2 regions of the Clostridium isatidis genome follow, and region 2 is predicted to be linked to the other one. Evidence: predicted binding sites of a transcription regulator. Region 2 holds the regulator's gene; the other holds the start of a gene.
What was found. The regulator CtsR, encoded in region 2, represses protease genes until heat stress. The targets are predictions, from matches to a motif close to AAGGTCAANNAAGGTCAAAT.

Region 1: clpB (ATP-dependent chaperone ClpB) is a predicted target of CtsR. The motif match lies at 2,985-3,004, and genes of this name have one in related genera.

What each region holds. Positions count from the first base shown of each region.
Region 1 covers NZ_CP016786.1:2,134,855-2,143,402, forward strand. Annotated here, with positions in the region: gene BEN51_RS10080 (IS1182 family transposase) at 1-131, shown strand, start outside; gene clpB (ATP-dependent chaperone ClpB) at 326-2,926, opposite strand; gene BEN51_RS10090 (helix-turn-helix domain-containing protein) at 3,217-5,283, shown strand; gene BEN51_RS10095 (helix-turn-helix domain-containing protein) at 5,684-6,940, opposite strand; gene BEN51_RS10100 (helix-turn-helix domain-containing protein) at 6,959-8,260, opposite strand; gene BEN51_RS10105 (YtxH domain-containing protein) at 8,540-8,548, opposite strand, start outside.
Region 2 covers NZ_CP016786.1:207,937-216,484, reverse strand. Annotated here, with positions in the region: gene BEN51_RS01040 (NADP-dependent glyceraldehyde-3-phosphate dehydrogenase) at 261-1,730, opposite strand; gene BEN51_RS01035 (glutaredoxin family protein) at 1,746-1,973, opposite strand; gene trxB (thioredoxin-disulfide reductase) at 1,996-2,934, opposite strand; gene BEN51_RS01025 (ATP-dependent Clp protease ATP-binding subunit) at 3,202-5,649, opposite strand; gene BEN51_RS01020 (CtsR family transcriptional regulator) at 5,698-6,153, opposite strand; gene BEN51_RS01015 (MBL fold metallo-hydrolase) at 6,282-6,923, shown strand; gene BEN51_RS01010 (DUF362 domain-containing protein) at 6,957-7,127, opposite strand; gene BEN51_RS01005 (heavy-metal-associated domain-containing protein) at 7,215-7,418, opposite strand; gene BEN51_RS01000 (PSP1 domain-containing protein) at 7,432-8,337, opposite strand; gene BEN51_RS00995 (DNA polymerase III subunit delta') at 8,337-8,548, opposite strand, start outside.

The DNA.
Region 1 (8,548 bases), 940 kb from region 2:
GTCGTGGGCAAAAGAATGTATTAGCAGAAAGTATACTTCTTGCAATGGCACACAATATAAATAAATTACATAGTAAAATACAAGCGGGCCGCACTGGTAAGCACTTATTTGAATTGAAGAAAGCCTCATAAGTTAAATTTTAAAAAAGCTTTTTTTCTGAGGCTTATTGAAGTGCGCCTATTTTTAGTTGATTTACATGCAAATAAAAATAACACCTAAAAAGTTAATTTATAGAATAGAAAAAGGAGCTATCGCTAACGGATTTTAATCCACTAATGCGACAGCTCCTTTTCAATTTTAAATTGTGATTATTGTTATCTATAAACTACTCTTCCTTTATGATAAATTCTTCATCTTCAAGGTCAATAATCACATTAGATCCATAACCTATTTCTCCCTTTATTATTTTTCTTGCTAAAGAGTTTTCAATTGTATTCTGAATATATCTTCTTAATGGTCTTGCTCCGTATACAGGATCATACCCTTCTCTAGCCATTAAACTTTTAGCTTCTTCAGTAACTCTTAAGCTAATGTTTCTATCCTTTAGCCTTTCTGAAACTTCCTCTAGGAAAATATCAATAATTTTCTTTATACCATTTTCTGTTAAAGGCTTAAACATTATAATATCGTCTACTCTATTTAAAAATTCTGGTTTAAATCTTAATTTCATTTCATTCATTACTCTATTTCTTATTTCTTCATCAATACTGTCCTCGCCTTTATTTTCTAGAAGGCTGCTGCTTCCTATATTGGAAGTCATAATAATTATAGTGTTTTTAAAATCTACAGTCTTACCTTTATTATCAGTTAGGCGACCATCATCTAAAATTTGTAGGAAAATATTAAATACATCATCATGGGCTTTTTCTATTTCATCAAATAGAATAACACTATATGGTTTTCTTCTAACAGCTTCTGTTAATTGTCCTCCTTCATCATATCCAACATATCCTGGAGGAGCTCCAACTAATCTAGAAACTGAATGTTTTTCCATATATTCAGACATATCTATTCTTATTATATTTTCTTCTGTATCGAATAGATTTCTTGCTAAAGTTTTGGCAAGCTCTGTCTTACCAACTCCTGTTGGCCCTAAGAATATAAAGGATCCTATCGGCCTATTTACAGCCTTTAAACCAGCCCTAGCTCTTAAAATAGCATTTGCAACTGAAGTTATTGCTTCTTCTTGGCCAATTACTCTTTTTTTCATTTCTCCTTCTAGTTTTAAAAGTTTTTCTCTTTCGCCTTCTAATAAATTAGATACAGGAATACCAGTCCATTTAGATAATACAAGTGAAATTTCTTCTTCAGTAACTTCTTCCTTTAATAAAGCTCCTTCATAATTTTCCTTTACTTCTTTTTCCTTGGCTTTTATTTCATTTTCTAATTGCGGTATTAAGCTATATTGAATTTCAGCTGCCCTATTATAATTGTAGTTTCTTTGTGCAGCTTCTAATTCTCCCTTAGCATCATCTAATTTCTCCTTTAATTCTTTTAATGCTAAAATTGATTGTTTTTCTCTTTCAAACTTAGCAGTTAACTCATCATTTTTAGCCTTTAACTCTGCTATATCTTTTTCTAAAGCATTTAATTTTTTTATTGAAGCTTCATCATATTCCTTACTTAAGGCTTCTTTCTCTATCTCTAATTGAAATAATCTTCTTCTTATATCATCTAATTCTGTTGGAAGGGAATCTATTTCTGTTCTTATCATTGAACCAGCTTCATCTACCAAGTCTATTGCCTTATCTGGTAAATATCTATCTTGTATATATCTATTTGATAATTTTACTGCAGCTACTAAGGCTGAATCGTGAATTCTAATCCCATGATGAATTTCAAACTTTTCCTTCAAGCCTCTTAAAATTGAAATTGCATCCTCAATTGATGGTTCATTAACTATAACTGGCTGAAATCTTCTTTCTAAGGCTTTATCCTTTTCTATATATTTTCTGTATTCATCAAAAGTTGTAGCTCCGATACAATGTAATTCTCCTCTTGCCAAAAGAGGCTTAATTAAATTACCTGCATCCATTGCTCCATCTGTTTTACCTGCTCCTACTATAGTATGAATTTCATCTATAAATAATATTATTTTTCCTTCACTGCTTTTTACTTCTTTTAATACAGCCTTTAATCTTTCTTCAAATTCTCCCCTATACTTAGCACCAGCTATTAAGGCTCCCATATCTAAAGAAAATATAGTTTTATCTTTTAAGCCTTCTGGCACATCTCCCTTAATTATTCTATAAGCTAATCCTTCTACTATTGCAGTTTTACCTACTCCAGGTTCTCCTATCAGCACTGGATTATTTTTAGTTCTTCTAGATAAAATTCTAACAGCTCTTCTTATTTCCTCGTCTCTACCAATAACTGGATCTAACTTATGCTTTCTAGCTAACTCTGTAAGATTAGTTCCATATTTGCTTAAAGCATCATAGGTACCTTCTGGATCCTGAGTTTCAACTCTTTGATTGCCCCTTATCTCCTTTAAAGCATTCATAAATCTTTTCTCAGTTATATCATACTTATCTAATATTCTTCTTATTTCTGCCTTTTTATTTATATCTATAATTGCAAGCATAACATGCTCAACACTTATATAAGCATCTTCAAACTTCTTGGCTATATCTTCTGCCTTTACTAATATTTCTTGGATTTCCCTTGTTGCATATACACCTGAAGAATTTGCCCCTTCTCCAAGAACTTTTGGCATTTTATTTAGTATATCTTTTAAATCAGCTTCAAGACCTTTAACATTAACCTCCATTTTGGTTAAAATATTTGGTATTAATCCATCTTCCTGTTCTACTAAAGCAGTAAATAAATGTATTATTTCAACTTGTTGATGATTGTTCCTAACAGCAATTTGACTTGCATCATTTAATGCTTGTTGAACTCTTATTGTCATCTTATCTACATTCATTTTCTCACCTCTATCATTAAATCAATTATATTTTATTCTATATTTTTATAATAATACAAAGGTCAAAGAAAGTCAAAGTTTTTTTTACATATTTTACATTTCAATTTTATAGTATATAATAATAAAAAAGTACTGAACACCTTTTTACAATTAAAAACGCACAATTTACAAGGCTAAATATCGAAACTTTTGATATTCAAAACTTGAAATATATAGAGGCGATATAATTATTATTTTTTATGTTTTTCTATAAATAAAAAAGAATTGTGCCTAAGAAAAGGAGAATATATATGAGAAGAGAATATATAACTTATTCTAATGATCTGCCTATAAAAATATCTTATGTAAATATTAAAAATTATCCTATCCATTGGCATAATGCAATTCAAATAATATATGTTTTAAAAGGTAAGATTTCTGTAAATATTGATACAGATTCCTTTGAACTATATGAAAGGGAAGTTGAAATTATTAATGTAAATGAGGCTCATAGTATATCTAGTGATGAAGATAATGAAGTCTTACTATTTTTTATAGATCCTTATTTTTTTGAAAAGTATTATAAGGATATAAATAATGTTTTCTTTTATACAGGTTCTACAGATGAGGGTCCTCAAGAAGGTGAAGAATATTTAATTCTTAAAGAACTTCTATCTAAACTCCTATGTGAAGTAGTTCAAAAAATAGAAGATTATGATGAAGAGGTAGAAACTATTTTAGTCGAACTTTTATATCATTTAATAAATAATTTTCACTATCTTACTTATGAAAAAGAAGAATTAAAAGAAAAAACAGAGCAACTAGCAAGATATCATAGAATTTCTAAATATATTTTTAATAATTATGATACAAATATAACCCTACAAGATATTGCTAAAAAGGAATTTTTAAGTCCAGATTATTTATCTCATGAAATTAAATATGCAACCGGATATAGCTTTACAGATTTAGTAAACTTGACTAGAGTTGAAGAGTCGGTCAAATTACTTCTAGATACAGACTTAAGTATATCTGATATTTCTGATGAAGTAGGCTTTTCCCATGTTAGATATTTAAATAAAAATTTTAAAATATATTATAATTGCACTCCGCTTCAATTTAGAAAAAAGTATAAATTAAGTGAAAAAGAATTTGAGGAAGCAAAAAGATATGAAATTTTGGATTTAAAAAATGCCTTAGAAAATCTTTCAAGCGATTTAGAAGACTATGAAAGATTTAATTATGAAAATAAATTATGGACTATTCATATAAATATGGATGATAGTGTAGGATTATTTAATACAGAGTATAGGGAAATTATTAACTTAGAGGATGCCTTTGATTTATTGTTGGAAGACAATAAAGATATACTTGAAGAAATCCAAGAAGAACTTCACTTCAGCTATGCAAGACTTAATAATATGTTTTGTAATGATATGGGAGTTTTCCCTAAATCAGATTTTTATAATTGGAATAAGGCCAAAAGTGTTATAGAATTTCTTGATTCTATAGATTTATATCCATTAATATTAATTGATAATCCAAACTTCACTTTAGAAAAATATATTCAAATTATCCAAAGCTTTCTAGAATATTTTAACGAAATTGATTATATAGATATTTCAAACTTTAAATTTCAATTTACAAATATAATATCTAAAGATATTAAGGCTGGCTTAATAGATTTTATTAGTTCTAATTACAATATAGATATTATAGAAAATGATTTTATCTCTGTCAAAAGTTTAAATAAAATATATGATACCATTTATATGCTTCCTTTTATCATCCATAATACTATTTTTCAAAAGAACTCCTTAAACTTTTTAAGGGCCTATGATGTATTAGAGAAAGAAGCAAGGCTTACAAATGAAGTTTTTATAGGAGCCCCTGGTATTGTAAATGATATGAATATAAGAAAACCATCTTACTATGCTTACTATTTTTTAAGTAAGCTTGGAGAGGAAATAGTTTTATTAGAAGATGGCTGCATTGTAACTAAAGATGAAGATGGATATTGTATACTTTTATATGCTTATAATGAAGATATTACAGAGCTTAAGGATTATGATAAAATCTTTAAAAAAAGAGGAACTAAAAACATATATAAAAAACGCATATCCTTAAATATACAAAACATAAAAACTAATTCAAGAATTATCACATATGAAGTAAGCGAAAAGGTAGGTTCATCCTATAACTACTGGTTGTCTATGGGATCTCCAGATAGATTAAATAAGGAAGAAAAAGAAATTCTACACAAAGCTTCCTTCCCAAAAATAGAGTTTAAATATTCAAAGAAAAGTCCAATTTTAAATATTATTACTGAATTAAAAGGATATTCAGCTAAATTGATATATATTAAAAAAGCAAGATAGTAGCAGTTAGGAGTGTGGAGTTTTGAGTGTAAAGTGTGGAGTTTGAAGTGTGAAGTTTTAGCATGGTTATTTTATAGCAGAAATGTACTTATACTGCATTAATTTTGATAATTAATACTTTTTTACTTTTTCCAACTTATAATAAATCTCTTAATTGTACCTTAAATAGAACATTTAAATCAATGCTTTCAGCTCCTTGTATATATATAATTTAAATATAAGATTAATTAAAAAGGAGTTGTAATTATGAGAGGACTTTTCTTTTCTCCTAGAATATTTTATAAATTTTCTATATTTAGTATATTTTCATCTATGTTTAATAGAAATTAACATAAAAATTACCCCTAGGAAAGATAGGCTTAACAAACTATCAACAACTAGGGGTAAATTTATTTTTTATTTATTTATCTTCTTTCAATTTCATTGCTAGTCCAAAATATTTTAAGGATTCTCTTGTTTCTCCTAATTTATAATACATTTCAGCCATATCCAAATATCTTTTATATTTTTCTTCTTTATTTGAAAATTTCAATAGTGAATCTAAAGATAAGTTCATATAAATTTCTGCCTGATCATACATTTCTTGTTTTTGAAGTATCATTCCCTTTAAATAATAAGCTTTTTCTATTTCTATAATATCATCACTTTCAATGGCACAATTTAAAGCTATATCTATTATCTCAAATGCATATTCATATTCTTCATTGTCATATAGTGTTTTCACGCAGTTATTTAAAAACTTCACATATTCATTTTTATTTTCCTTAGGAAATAATTTAATTCCTTCTTTAATTTCATTTAACCCTTTTTCTTTATCTTTTATAGCAAAAAAACATTTTCCATTTTCACCTTTTGCTATTGCTAAATCCATTAAATTATCTCTTTTATAAAAATATGAAAGGTTAACGTATTTTTCTTTTCCTTCATTATTAATTAGTATATTAATTCTTGCAAAGGCGTGATATAAATCTCCCTTTTTATCATTATCTTCAATATTATCAATATATCTTATAGCTTCGTTTAAAGAATTATAAGCCTTTTCTAAACTACTAATATTTAAATAAGATATTCCCTGCTTATAACAAATATAAGAATACTTATCTATATCTAACTCTTTTTTCTCTGTAAGCAGCGGCTTTATTCTTTCATAATAGTTGATTGCTTCAGAATATTCTTTAGTACTATAAAAGAATTCAGCCATATCAGTATAGTAAATAATAGTATTATCTGGAGTGTTATTCTTTTGATATAAATCATAGTATTGCGATACTATAGAATGTATATTTTCAACTTTACCTTTTTCAACATAATAATTAAATAATATATGAGTAAATTCAAAAGCCAAATCATCATATGAATATTCTAAAGCATAATTAATATTATTCTTTAATGCTTCTTCTTTTTCTTCTATTGCATTTGTCTTTATAAATTCAAGATTAGAAATTAACTGTTCTTTAACATCGCTTACTAAGTAATCATAATCTATGTTGAGTTTTTTTGAAACATACTCCAAAATATCCTTATCAGCTTTTATTTTTCCGTTTTCTATACAACTCATTTTGGATATTGATACTTTATCTCCACATAATTCTTTTAAAGTTACTCCATGATATATTCTAATTCTTTTAATCTTCTCTCCAGTTGATAATATCTCCATTAATCTCCCCCGCCTGGATTAATTCCTAAGGATTCCCATTTCCTTAAAAATATTTATCCCTTCATCTAAATATTTAGCAGCTTCTATATCTCTTTTATTATCAATATAGAATTTTCCAATCATTATTGCAATCTGCCCAGCTTGTTGATATAAACCATTTGTTTTAGCTATTTCATATGTATTTAATAAAGTATATTCAGCATCTTTTAGTTTATCATTTATCATATGAATTCTATACCACAATATATTAATTTCAACTAAATGCTCAAAATCTTCATCTTTTAGATATTGCTTAATTTCATTTAATAATTCTTCACATTTTTTAATATCTTTTATTTTAATATAATTTTCACACATATTTATTAAAGTGGATATTAGTTTTTCATCTTTTCTTCTAATTCTTATTTCCTTAGCAATCTCATAATGCTTAAAGGATTCTTCAATATTTTCAAATCTATAGAACAGTTTTCCTAAATTATTTTCTATTTCGGAAATATTATTTAATTCTTCCAGTTCTTTATATACTTCTAAACTTTTTTGAGAATATTTTATAGCGTTTGATAAGTCTCCTTTAGCATTGTATTCTTCAGAAATTAATAATAATGTTTTTGCATATTCTTCTTTATTGTTAACTTGTTCAAATTTACTTTTTGCTAAAAAAGAATAATCCATGGCTTTCTTTATATTTTCAGTTATATAATAAGATTCAGCCATATAATAATAAATTTCCCCAAGTAACGAATCATCTCCTATATTATTATCTAAGTATACCTTTTCTGCTTGTCTTAAATAACTATTAGCAGAATGATATGCTTTTAACTTTAAAGTTATCTTACCCAAATTTAGGAAGGTATTTATTATTTCCTCATGATTATTATTTTTAATAAAAATTACATTTGCTGATAAGAAAAATTGCTGAGCTAAAGTAAGTTCGCCTTTAGCCATATATATCTGTGCTCTTATATATAGTATTTTTGCTTTCCTATAATCTAAATTGTACTTTTCAACATAATATAATGCATTTTCAATATATTTTTCTCCAGAAAAATAATCTCCTGCTAAAATATATGCTTCTGCCATTTGTTCATAATAAATACTTATCTTCTCAGCTTGAGTTTCTTCTGACTCCATAAGATATTCAACAGAAGTTTGAAGTTCCTCTGCTAAATACTCTAATAAATCCATAGAGGGATTTGATCTTCCTGATTCAACTAAGCTTATTTGCCCAGGTGTAATTCTATCCCCAGCTAGATCTTTAAGAGTCATATTTAATTCTTTTCTTCTTCTTTTTATCTTTTCTCCTAATGCAAGAATCTCCATTAACACTCTTCCTTTTCATTCACATAAATTCTTAATATCTCGATATTTATTTTACATAATTATATCATAATTTTACAGATTTATATAGTTATTCTTACTTTTGTATTAAGATATTAGAGTTTTTTCGTCAAATTTTAGTATAAATAAATAAATTTTTTTATGTTTTTTGTCATTTATTTAGTTGATTTCATTATAAAAAAAACAATTTACAATAAGTAAGCTCAAAAGCCTTTCTTAATTGTAAATTGTTTTTTTATATTACATTCACATTTTTTATCTTTATTTTAT
Region 2 (8,548 bases):
CAAATCTTTACTATAGATACTACTCGACTGTTTTATATTTATTGGAGAATATATATTACGTTAGAAACTTTATAGATATGTTCTTATTGAATATATTGTTAAATTTTAGTCAACTTTACTTTTATTTCATTATACTATGACTTATATAAAAATAAAACATGTAATCGTTTTGAACATTAATTAATAAAGGCTCAATAATAAAAAAAGAAGATTGATAACAACCTTCTTTTTTACAAAAAAACCTTTAATATATTATCATATTATTTTCTTTCCACTAAATTAATAATAGTAGCCTTAGGTCTAGTCATTGCTTCTATTGAATATTTAATTCCTTGAGTTCCAATACCCGAAGCTTTAACTCCTAAGAATGGGAAATGATCTGGTCCTCTTTCAGTTTTATTGTTAACTTGAACAGTACCTACTTCTAACCTATCAGCTACATAAAATGCTTCATTTATATTTTCTGTAAACACTGCTGATTGTAAACCATATTTTGATTCATTTGCTATAGCTATAGCTTCATCTTTATCTTTTACTCTTATTATTGGTAATACTGGACCAAATGGTTCTTCCCAAGCTAATCTCATATCTGTAGTTACATAGTCAAATAATGTTGGATAAACAAGATTTCCTTCTCTATTTCCTCCAACTAATAACTTAGCTCCTTTTTCTTTTGCTTCTTCTATAAGTTCAACTACAAAATCTGCTGCTTTGCTATTAATTAAAGGAACTATATTTACATCATCAATCTCTAAAGGATTTCCAATTGATAATTTTTCAACCTTTTCTTTTATCTTCTCAACTAAAGCATCAGCAACCTTATCAACAACTAAAACTCTCTTAACTGCTGTACATCTTTGACCAGAATAAGAATAAGCACCTGATACTATATTAGAAGCTGTTAAATCTAAATCTGCATCTTCTAATACTATAGCAGCATCCTTACCACCTAATTCCATTAGTAATGGTACCATTGATGTTATCTTAGAGATTCTTGTTCCTATTTCTGTACTACCTGTAAAGTTTATAAAATCTACATCCCTATGAGTTACTATATAATCTCCTATTTCGCTTCCTTTTCCTGTAACTGTATTTAAAACTCCTGCTGGAACTCCTGCTTCTTCAAAAACTTTTGCTAAATATAATCCACAAAGACTTCCTTGAGTTGCAGGCTTTAAAACCACTGTATTTCCTGCTACTATTGCAGGGGCAATTTTAGATGCAGCTAAGTTAATTGGATAGTTAAAAGGAGATATCGCTAATACTACACCTAAAGGTTCTCTTGTAACCACTGATATCTTATTTCTCTTAAATCCTGGGAAACTATCTCCTGGGATACTTTCTCCTGATAAACTCTTTGATGCATCTGCAGTAAATCTAATAAAATCTGCTGTTCTTAAAATTTCTGATTCACAGCTTTTATTATCCTTACCTATTTCCAACATCATTATATAAGTTAAATCCTTAACCTTATCTTCTAATATATCTGCTGCTTTATAAAGAACTTCTGCTCTTTTATTTATAGGTGTATTTTTCCAATTCTCTTGTGCCTTTCTAGCACATTCAAAAGTATAGTCAACTTCTTCTGTAGTCATAGCTGGAACTTTACCTACAAGGCTATTGTCTATTGGTGAATATATTTCAATAAACTTTCCACTTTTACTATTTGTCCAGTTACCATTTATTAAATTTCTAAATATTAATTCCTGATCCTTAATATTACTAAACATACTATCACCTGCCCTTTATTTTTGTATAGCTGCTTCTATAGCTTTTTGATCGAAGCCAACTATTACTTTGCCATCTATATCAATTACTGGAACTGTTCTTTGTCCAGAAACCTTAAACACTTCTTCTCTATCTTCTTTTGCATCTGCAACATTAATTTCTGTATAATCCCATCCTTTCATTTTAAAAAACTTTTTAGCTTTTATACATGATGGGCACCATGATGTTGAATAAATTCTTATCATATTTATCACCTCTAGATTTTAGTTATTTTCTTTTACTTTCTACTATATATTTTTCTGCTTCAAGGGCTGCTATTGTACCATCAGCAACTGCTGTTGTTATTTGTCTATGCTGCTTTTCCCTAACATCTCCTGCTGCATAAACTCCCTTTATATTAGTGTTCATTAATTCATCAGTTATAATATAACCATTAGGAGTTAAATTTATATAATCCTTAAATTGTACTGTTTTAGGCTCTGTTCCAATATATCCAAATACAGCATCCATTGGAATTTCTTTTTCAGTATTATTTTTTACATTTCTAATTAAGGCCTTTTCAACAAAATTTTCTCCCCTTACATCTACTAAATCTTCATTAAATAGAATTTCTATTTTTGGGTTTTTCATTACCTCATCAAGAGTAGATTTTTCTCCTCTAAAGTAGTCATATCTTCTTATCATAACTACCTTTGAAGCAAATTTACTTAAAAACAAGGCTTCTTCTAAAGCAGAATTTCCTCCACCTACAACTCCTATTATTTTATTTTCATACATTGCTCCATCACATACTGCGCAATAATGTACTCCCTTTCCTGAAAATCTCTCTTCATTTGGTATAGGTAGCTTTCTAGGAGTTGCACCAGTAGCTATTATTACTGCTTTTGTTTTATATATATAATTAGTAGTCTCAATTATTTTGGGATCTACACTAAAATCTACCTTTTCAATCATATCAAACTCATCTATTTCAGCTCCAAGAGCCTCTGCTTGCTCCTGCATTTTATCAGCTAATTCTGAACCTGAAACCTCTTTAAATCCAGGATAATTTTCAATAGTGTAGCTATTTCTAACTTGACCGCCTACTATTTGATCTTCTAATAAAATCATATCTAGTTTTGCTCTAGTTGCATATATGGCTGCTGTTAATCCTGCTGGACCGCCGCCTATGATTACTAAATCTTTATTTCTAACTTCCTTACTCATATTCCCTCCTCTTTCTACCCCCCAGGGGTATATCTTATTTCCATTATATAGTTACTATATATAAAATGCAACTAATAATTAATATTTTTTCTCATTTTATTAGTCATTTTATATTTTTATTATTCTCACTAATAAACAAATTATTATTAAAAAATAAGCCGTTACACAAAACTGCGTAACAGCCAAAAACAACTTGAAAATAATTTTAAATTTTTTTATTTGAAGTTCCTCCTTAATTGCCCATTGCCAATTCTCCATTGTAATTGTTTATGAGATGTGTTTAAACTTAAGTCCATTTTCTCCACAATAAACTTCTAAATTATCTCCAACTTTTATAAAGCCCTTTAACATTTCTTCACTTAATTTATCTTCTAATTCCTTAGTAATTACCCTTCTTAAAGGCCTTGCCCCATAAGTTGTATCGACACCTTTACTTACTAAGAACCTTTTACTTTCCTCGTCTAAACTCAAGGTTATTTCTCTCTCTTTAAGCTTACTTATTGTATTGTTTAGCATTAAATTAACTATTTTTAATATGTCATTTTCTTTTAGCTTATGAAATACTATTATATCATCAACTCTATTTAGAAATTCTGGCTTAAATTTCTTTTTAACTTCTTCCATAATATTTCTTTTCATTTTTTCATATTCATCTTTTTCTAAGTCATTACTAATTAAAAAACCAACAGAACTTTGCTTCTTAATATTATGGGCTCCAATATTAGATGTCATTATTATTATTGAATTTCTAAAGTTGATATTTCTTCCCATATTATCTGTTAATCGTCCATCTTCCATTATCTGAAGCAATATATTATATATATCTTCATGGGCCTTTTCAATTTCATCAAGTAATATTACTGAGTATGGATTTCTCCTTACAGCTTCTGTTAGCTGCCCCCCTTCATTATATCCAACGTAGCCTGGAGGAGCCCCAATAAGCCTTGAAACAGAATGTTTTTCCATATATTCAGACATATCTATTCTTATTAAATTTCTTTTATTTCCAAACATAGCTTCAGCTAAGGCATTACATAACTCAGTTTTTCCAACACCTGTTGGTCCGCAGAATATAAATGTTCCTATAGGTCTGTTAGGATCTTTTAAACCAACCCTTGCCCTTCTTATAGCTCTAGAAACTGCTAAAATAGCTTCCTTTTGGCCTATTACTCTTTTTTGTAAAGTTTCTTCTAGACGTAATAACTTCTCAGATTCCTTCTCTGTAAGTTTTTCTAATGGAACCTTTGTCCAGGCAGATACAACCTTAGCTATTTTTTCTCTATTGACTATATAATTACAATTTATTTCATTATTTGAATTAACTCTATAATTATTTAATCTCTCTCTTAACTCCTGCTCTTTATCCCTTAAATAAGCTGCTTTTTCAAAATCTTGATTTATTATTGAATTTTCCTTTTCCTTAACTATATTTTCTATTTCGAATTTTATATCTTCTATATTTTTAATATCTGCAGAATTATTTAAGTTCTCTATTCTTACTTTTGCTGAAGCTTCATCTATTAAATCAATTGCTTTATCTGGCAAGTATCTATCTGTAATATATCTATCTGCTAATTCTACAGCAGCTTCTAAAGCTTCATCTTCTATCTTTACATTATGGTGTATTTCATATTTCTCTCTTATACCCTTAAGAATTAGAAGTGTATCTTTTTTTGTTGGTTCATCAATCCTTACTTGCTGAAATCGTCTCTCTAAGGCAGGATCTTTTTCTATATACTTTCTATATTCATCTATAGTAGTGGCTCCAATACATTTTATTTCACCTCTTGCTAGAGCCGGCTTTAAAATATTAGAAGCGTCTATGGCTCCTTCTGCTGCTCCAGCACCTACTATTGTGTGTATTTCATCTATAAAAATTATAATATCTTGAGACATTTTAATTTCTTCCATTACTCGTTTTAATCTTTCCTCAAATTCTCCTCTATATTTTGCTCCAGCAATCATAGAGGTTAGGTCTAAAGATATTATTTCCTTATCTATTAAAATATCAGGAACATTATTATTAACTATTCTTTGAGCTAGACCTTCAACAACAGCTGTTTTTCCTACTCCCGGTTCACCAATAAGACAAGGATTATTTTTTATTCTCCTGCATAATATTTCTAATATTCTTTGATTTTCTTTTTCTCTTCCAATTACAGGATCAAGTTTCCCTTCTCTTGCAAGTTCAGTAAGATTTACCCCATATTGATTAAGCATTGCTAATTTAGAATTTTTTTTCTTAGCTTTATTTTCAATATTAGCTTCTCCTAATTTGTTTTCATAAAGATAGGTTTGCAATTTATTTTTTGCTAAGTTAAAATTAAACTTTAAAGTTTCTAAAATATAATAAGCTACTCCCTCTTTATCATCTAATAATGATAATAAAATATGTTCTGGTTTTACATTGTTGTGATTAAAGGCTTTTGCTTTAATTAAGCTATCATCAAGAACTTTTTTTGTTTTGGGATTTAATAACATCTCTCCAATAGAAATATCAATATCTCCAAATCCCAAATAATCTTCTATTACCCTTCTAACATCATCAATTGTTATTTTATTATTATAAAGAACTTCCTTTGCATATCCGCCTTCCTTTAATATCCCTAAAAGAATATGCTCTGTTCCTATATAACCATGTTTAAAATATTGTGATTCCCTTTGAGCTTCTACTAAAACCTGCTGAGACCTCTCTGTAAAATTCCCAAAAACCATATATACCTCCAATCCACATTATTTTATTACACTATTAAATTTTATAAATTATGATAAGATAATAGCTAACATTCCCTTAAGAATATCAGCTCTAAGTTCATTCTTGTAATCAGAGGATGCTATTGTTCTATCATTTAAAGTTATTTTCATTATTTCATATTCTCTTTTGGTAATTAAATTTATTTCCTTTAAATGATTTAATATAGATAAAGCTCCATTATAGGTGATGCTATTCCCAATTGAATCACCTATTAACTTTAATTTTTCTCTATTGTCATGATAATTAATTCTCTTTATAACAATGCATCCACCACCACCTCTTTTACTTTCTATAACATATCCTTTCTCATAAGTAAATCTTGTTGATAAAACATAATTAATTTGAGATGGTGCACAGGAAAATTTATCTGCTAATTCGTTTCTACGAATAGAAACTATACTTTTTTCCTCTTCACTTATCATATCTTTTATAAAATTTTCTATTACATCAGAAATTCTTGCCATTTTCTCACCTTCTTAAACTAAAATTTTTATTGACCTTCTTTGACTTTTATTATATATTATTATTTTTTAATTGTCTATTTGTTAATTCTATCAACTTTTGTCAAAACTATAATTGAGGTGATAAAAATATGGAGATTAAGTGGATAGGTAACACAAGTTTCTTAATAAAAACTTCTCTGGGCAAGAAAATTCTTTTAGATCCTATACAAATTCACCCTTTAATAGAAAAGTATGATTTTAATCCAGATATAATTACTTTTAGTCATTTACATAATAATGAAATTATTAATGACTTTATAAATAATAATTCTACTGTTATAACTTCTCCCTGTAACTTTACTAATGAATTTATAACAATTGAAGGCTATAAAAGTTATAGAGATGACCTAAATGGGTATAAAAGAGGAGAAAATATTATATATTACTTTAATATTGATGATTATAAAGTGTGTCATTTGGGTTCATTAGGCCATTGTTTAGATGCTGATTTATTGTCTAAAATATATGGCTGTGATTTTTTATTTATTCCTATTGGCGGGCACTTTTGTTTAGATGGTTTACAAGCAGCTAAACTAGCAAAGAATATTAATCCTAAATATGTAATTCCAATGGCTTATAAAAGTTCTTCAGATTATTTTTTTCTTGATGGACCTCATAAGTTTCTATCATCAATGAAAAATACTCCTTTAATAGAAAAAGATATAATACATACTGATGAGCTATTATTTGATGAACCATGCACTATAATAGTGTTATCAAAACAAAAATAAAGAACCGCTATTACTAGCGGTTCTTTATTTAAATTAAGCTTCTACTGGAGCTCCTACTGGACAAACATTTGCACAGTTTCCACAATCTATGCAAGTATCTTCATCAATGATGAATTGAGTATCTCCTTGAGTTATAGCTTCAACAGGGCATTCTGCAGCGCATGCACCACAGCTTATGCATGAATCTTCTATTCTATATGCCATATAAAGCACCTCCTACAAATAAGAATATTTCATTACTATTCTAACATAGGGATTATAAATTTTAAAGTGTTAAGTTTTATATTTAATTTAAATTACCGTATATCCCATATCTTCTATTGAAGAAATTAAATCATCTAAGGTTATACTAGATTCATCATAGAATATAGTAACTTCTTTTTTAGATAGTAATATTTCACAGGCTATTACACCAATATTTTTAGCTATTGCTTCTCTAATAATAGCAACATCTTTATTATCTTTCATATTAGGAACCTTTAAAAAGGACTTCATATCTATTCTCCCCCTAATTTTCCTCTATAAGATCCTTAAGTAAATTTTTATCTTCTGGTGACTCAACTTCTAATTTTATTTCTGTATCATCAACAGCATCTTCATAACTTCCTTCTACTAATTCAATATTATCTATTTTAAATTCTTCTATTATTTCTTCGTCTATCCTTTTATATTTTACTTTTACACTTTCTTTTACTGTACTATTAGATACAACTTCCCCCTCTATATCATCTATCCTCACAATAGACCCCACTTTAGGTAATCTTTGTCTTATATCTTCATATGTACTTTGCTCATAATTTAAGCAGCACATTAATCTTCCACATATTCCAGATATTTTTGTTGGATTTAATGAAAGATTTTGTTCCTTAGCCATTTTTATAGAAACCGATGCAAAATCTCCTAAAAATGTTGAGCAGCAAAGAGTTCTTCCACAAGCTCCTAATCCGCCTAACATCTTAGCCTCATCTCTTACACCAATTTGTCTAAGCTCTATTCTAGTTTTAAAGATAGTAGCTAAATCCTTTACTAATTCCCTAAAATCTACTCTTCCATCTGCTGTAAAATAAAATATTACTTTATTATTATCAAATGTATATTCTACATCAATTAGTTTCATATTTAATCCATGCTCTTCTACTTTCTTTAAACAAATTTCTAGAGCATCTTTTTCTTTAACTTTATTTTCTTTATGTTTTTTAATATCTTCTTTTTCTGCAACTCTTATTACGCTTTTTAAAGGTGCTACAATATCAGATTCAGGTATTTCCTTAATTCCAATAACACATTCTCCAAATTCTATTCCTCTTGCAGTTTCTACTATGACAAAATCCCCAGCATTTATTTCTAAATTATTTGGATCGAAATAATATATTTTACCTGCCTTCTTAAATCTTACACCTACAACTTCTATCATTATTTAACCTCCATAAAACCTATAAGCATAACTCTAACGGTTAATAAAAAATTAGAGTTTTTTAACAGATTGTATCTACACTCTCCTATTTTATCAATAATCTTAGTAAGTTTCTTATAGGACATTTCAATAGCTAATTGCTTAATATCATTTATTTTATCTTTGTTTATTATTCCCTTTTCATTATTTATTTCTTTGAAAACCATTATGT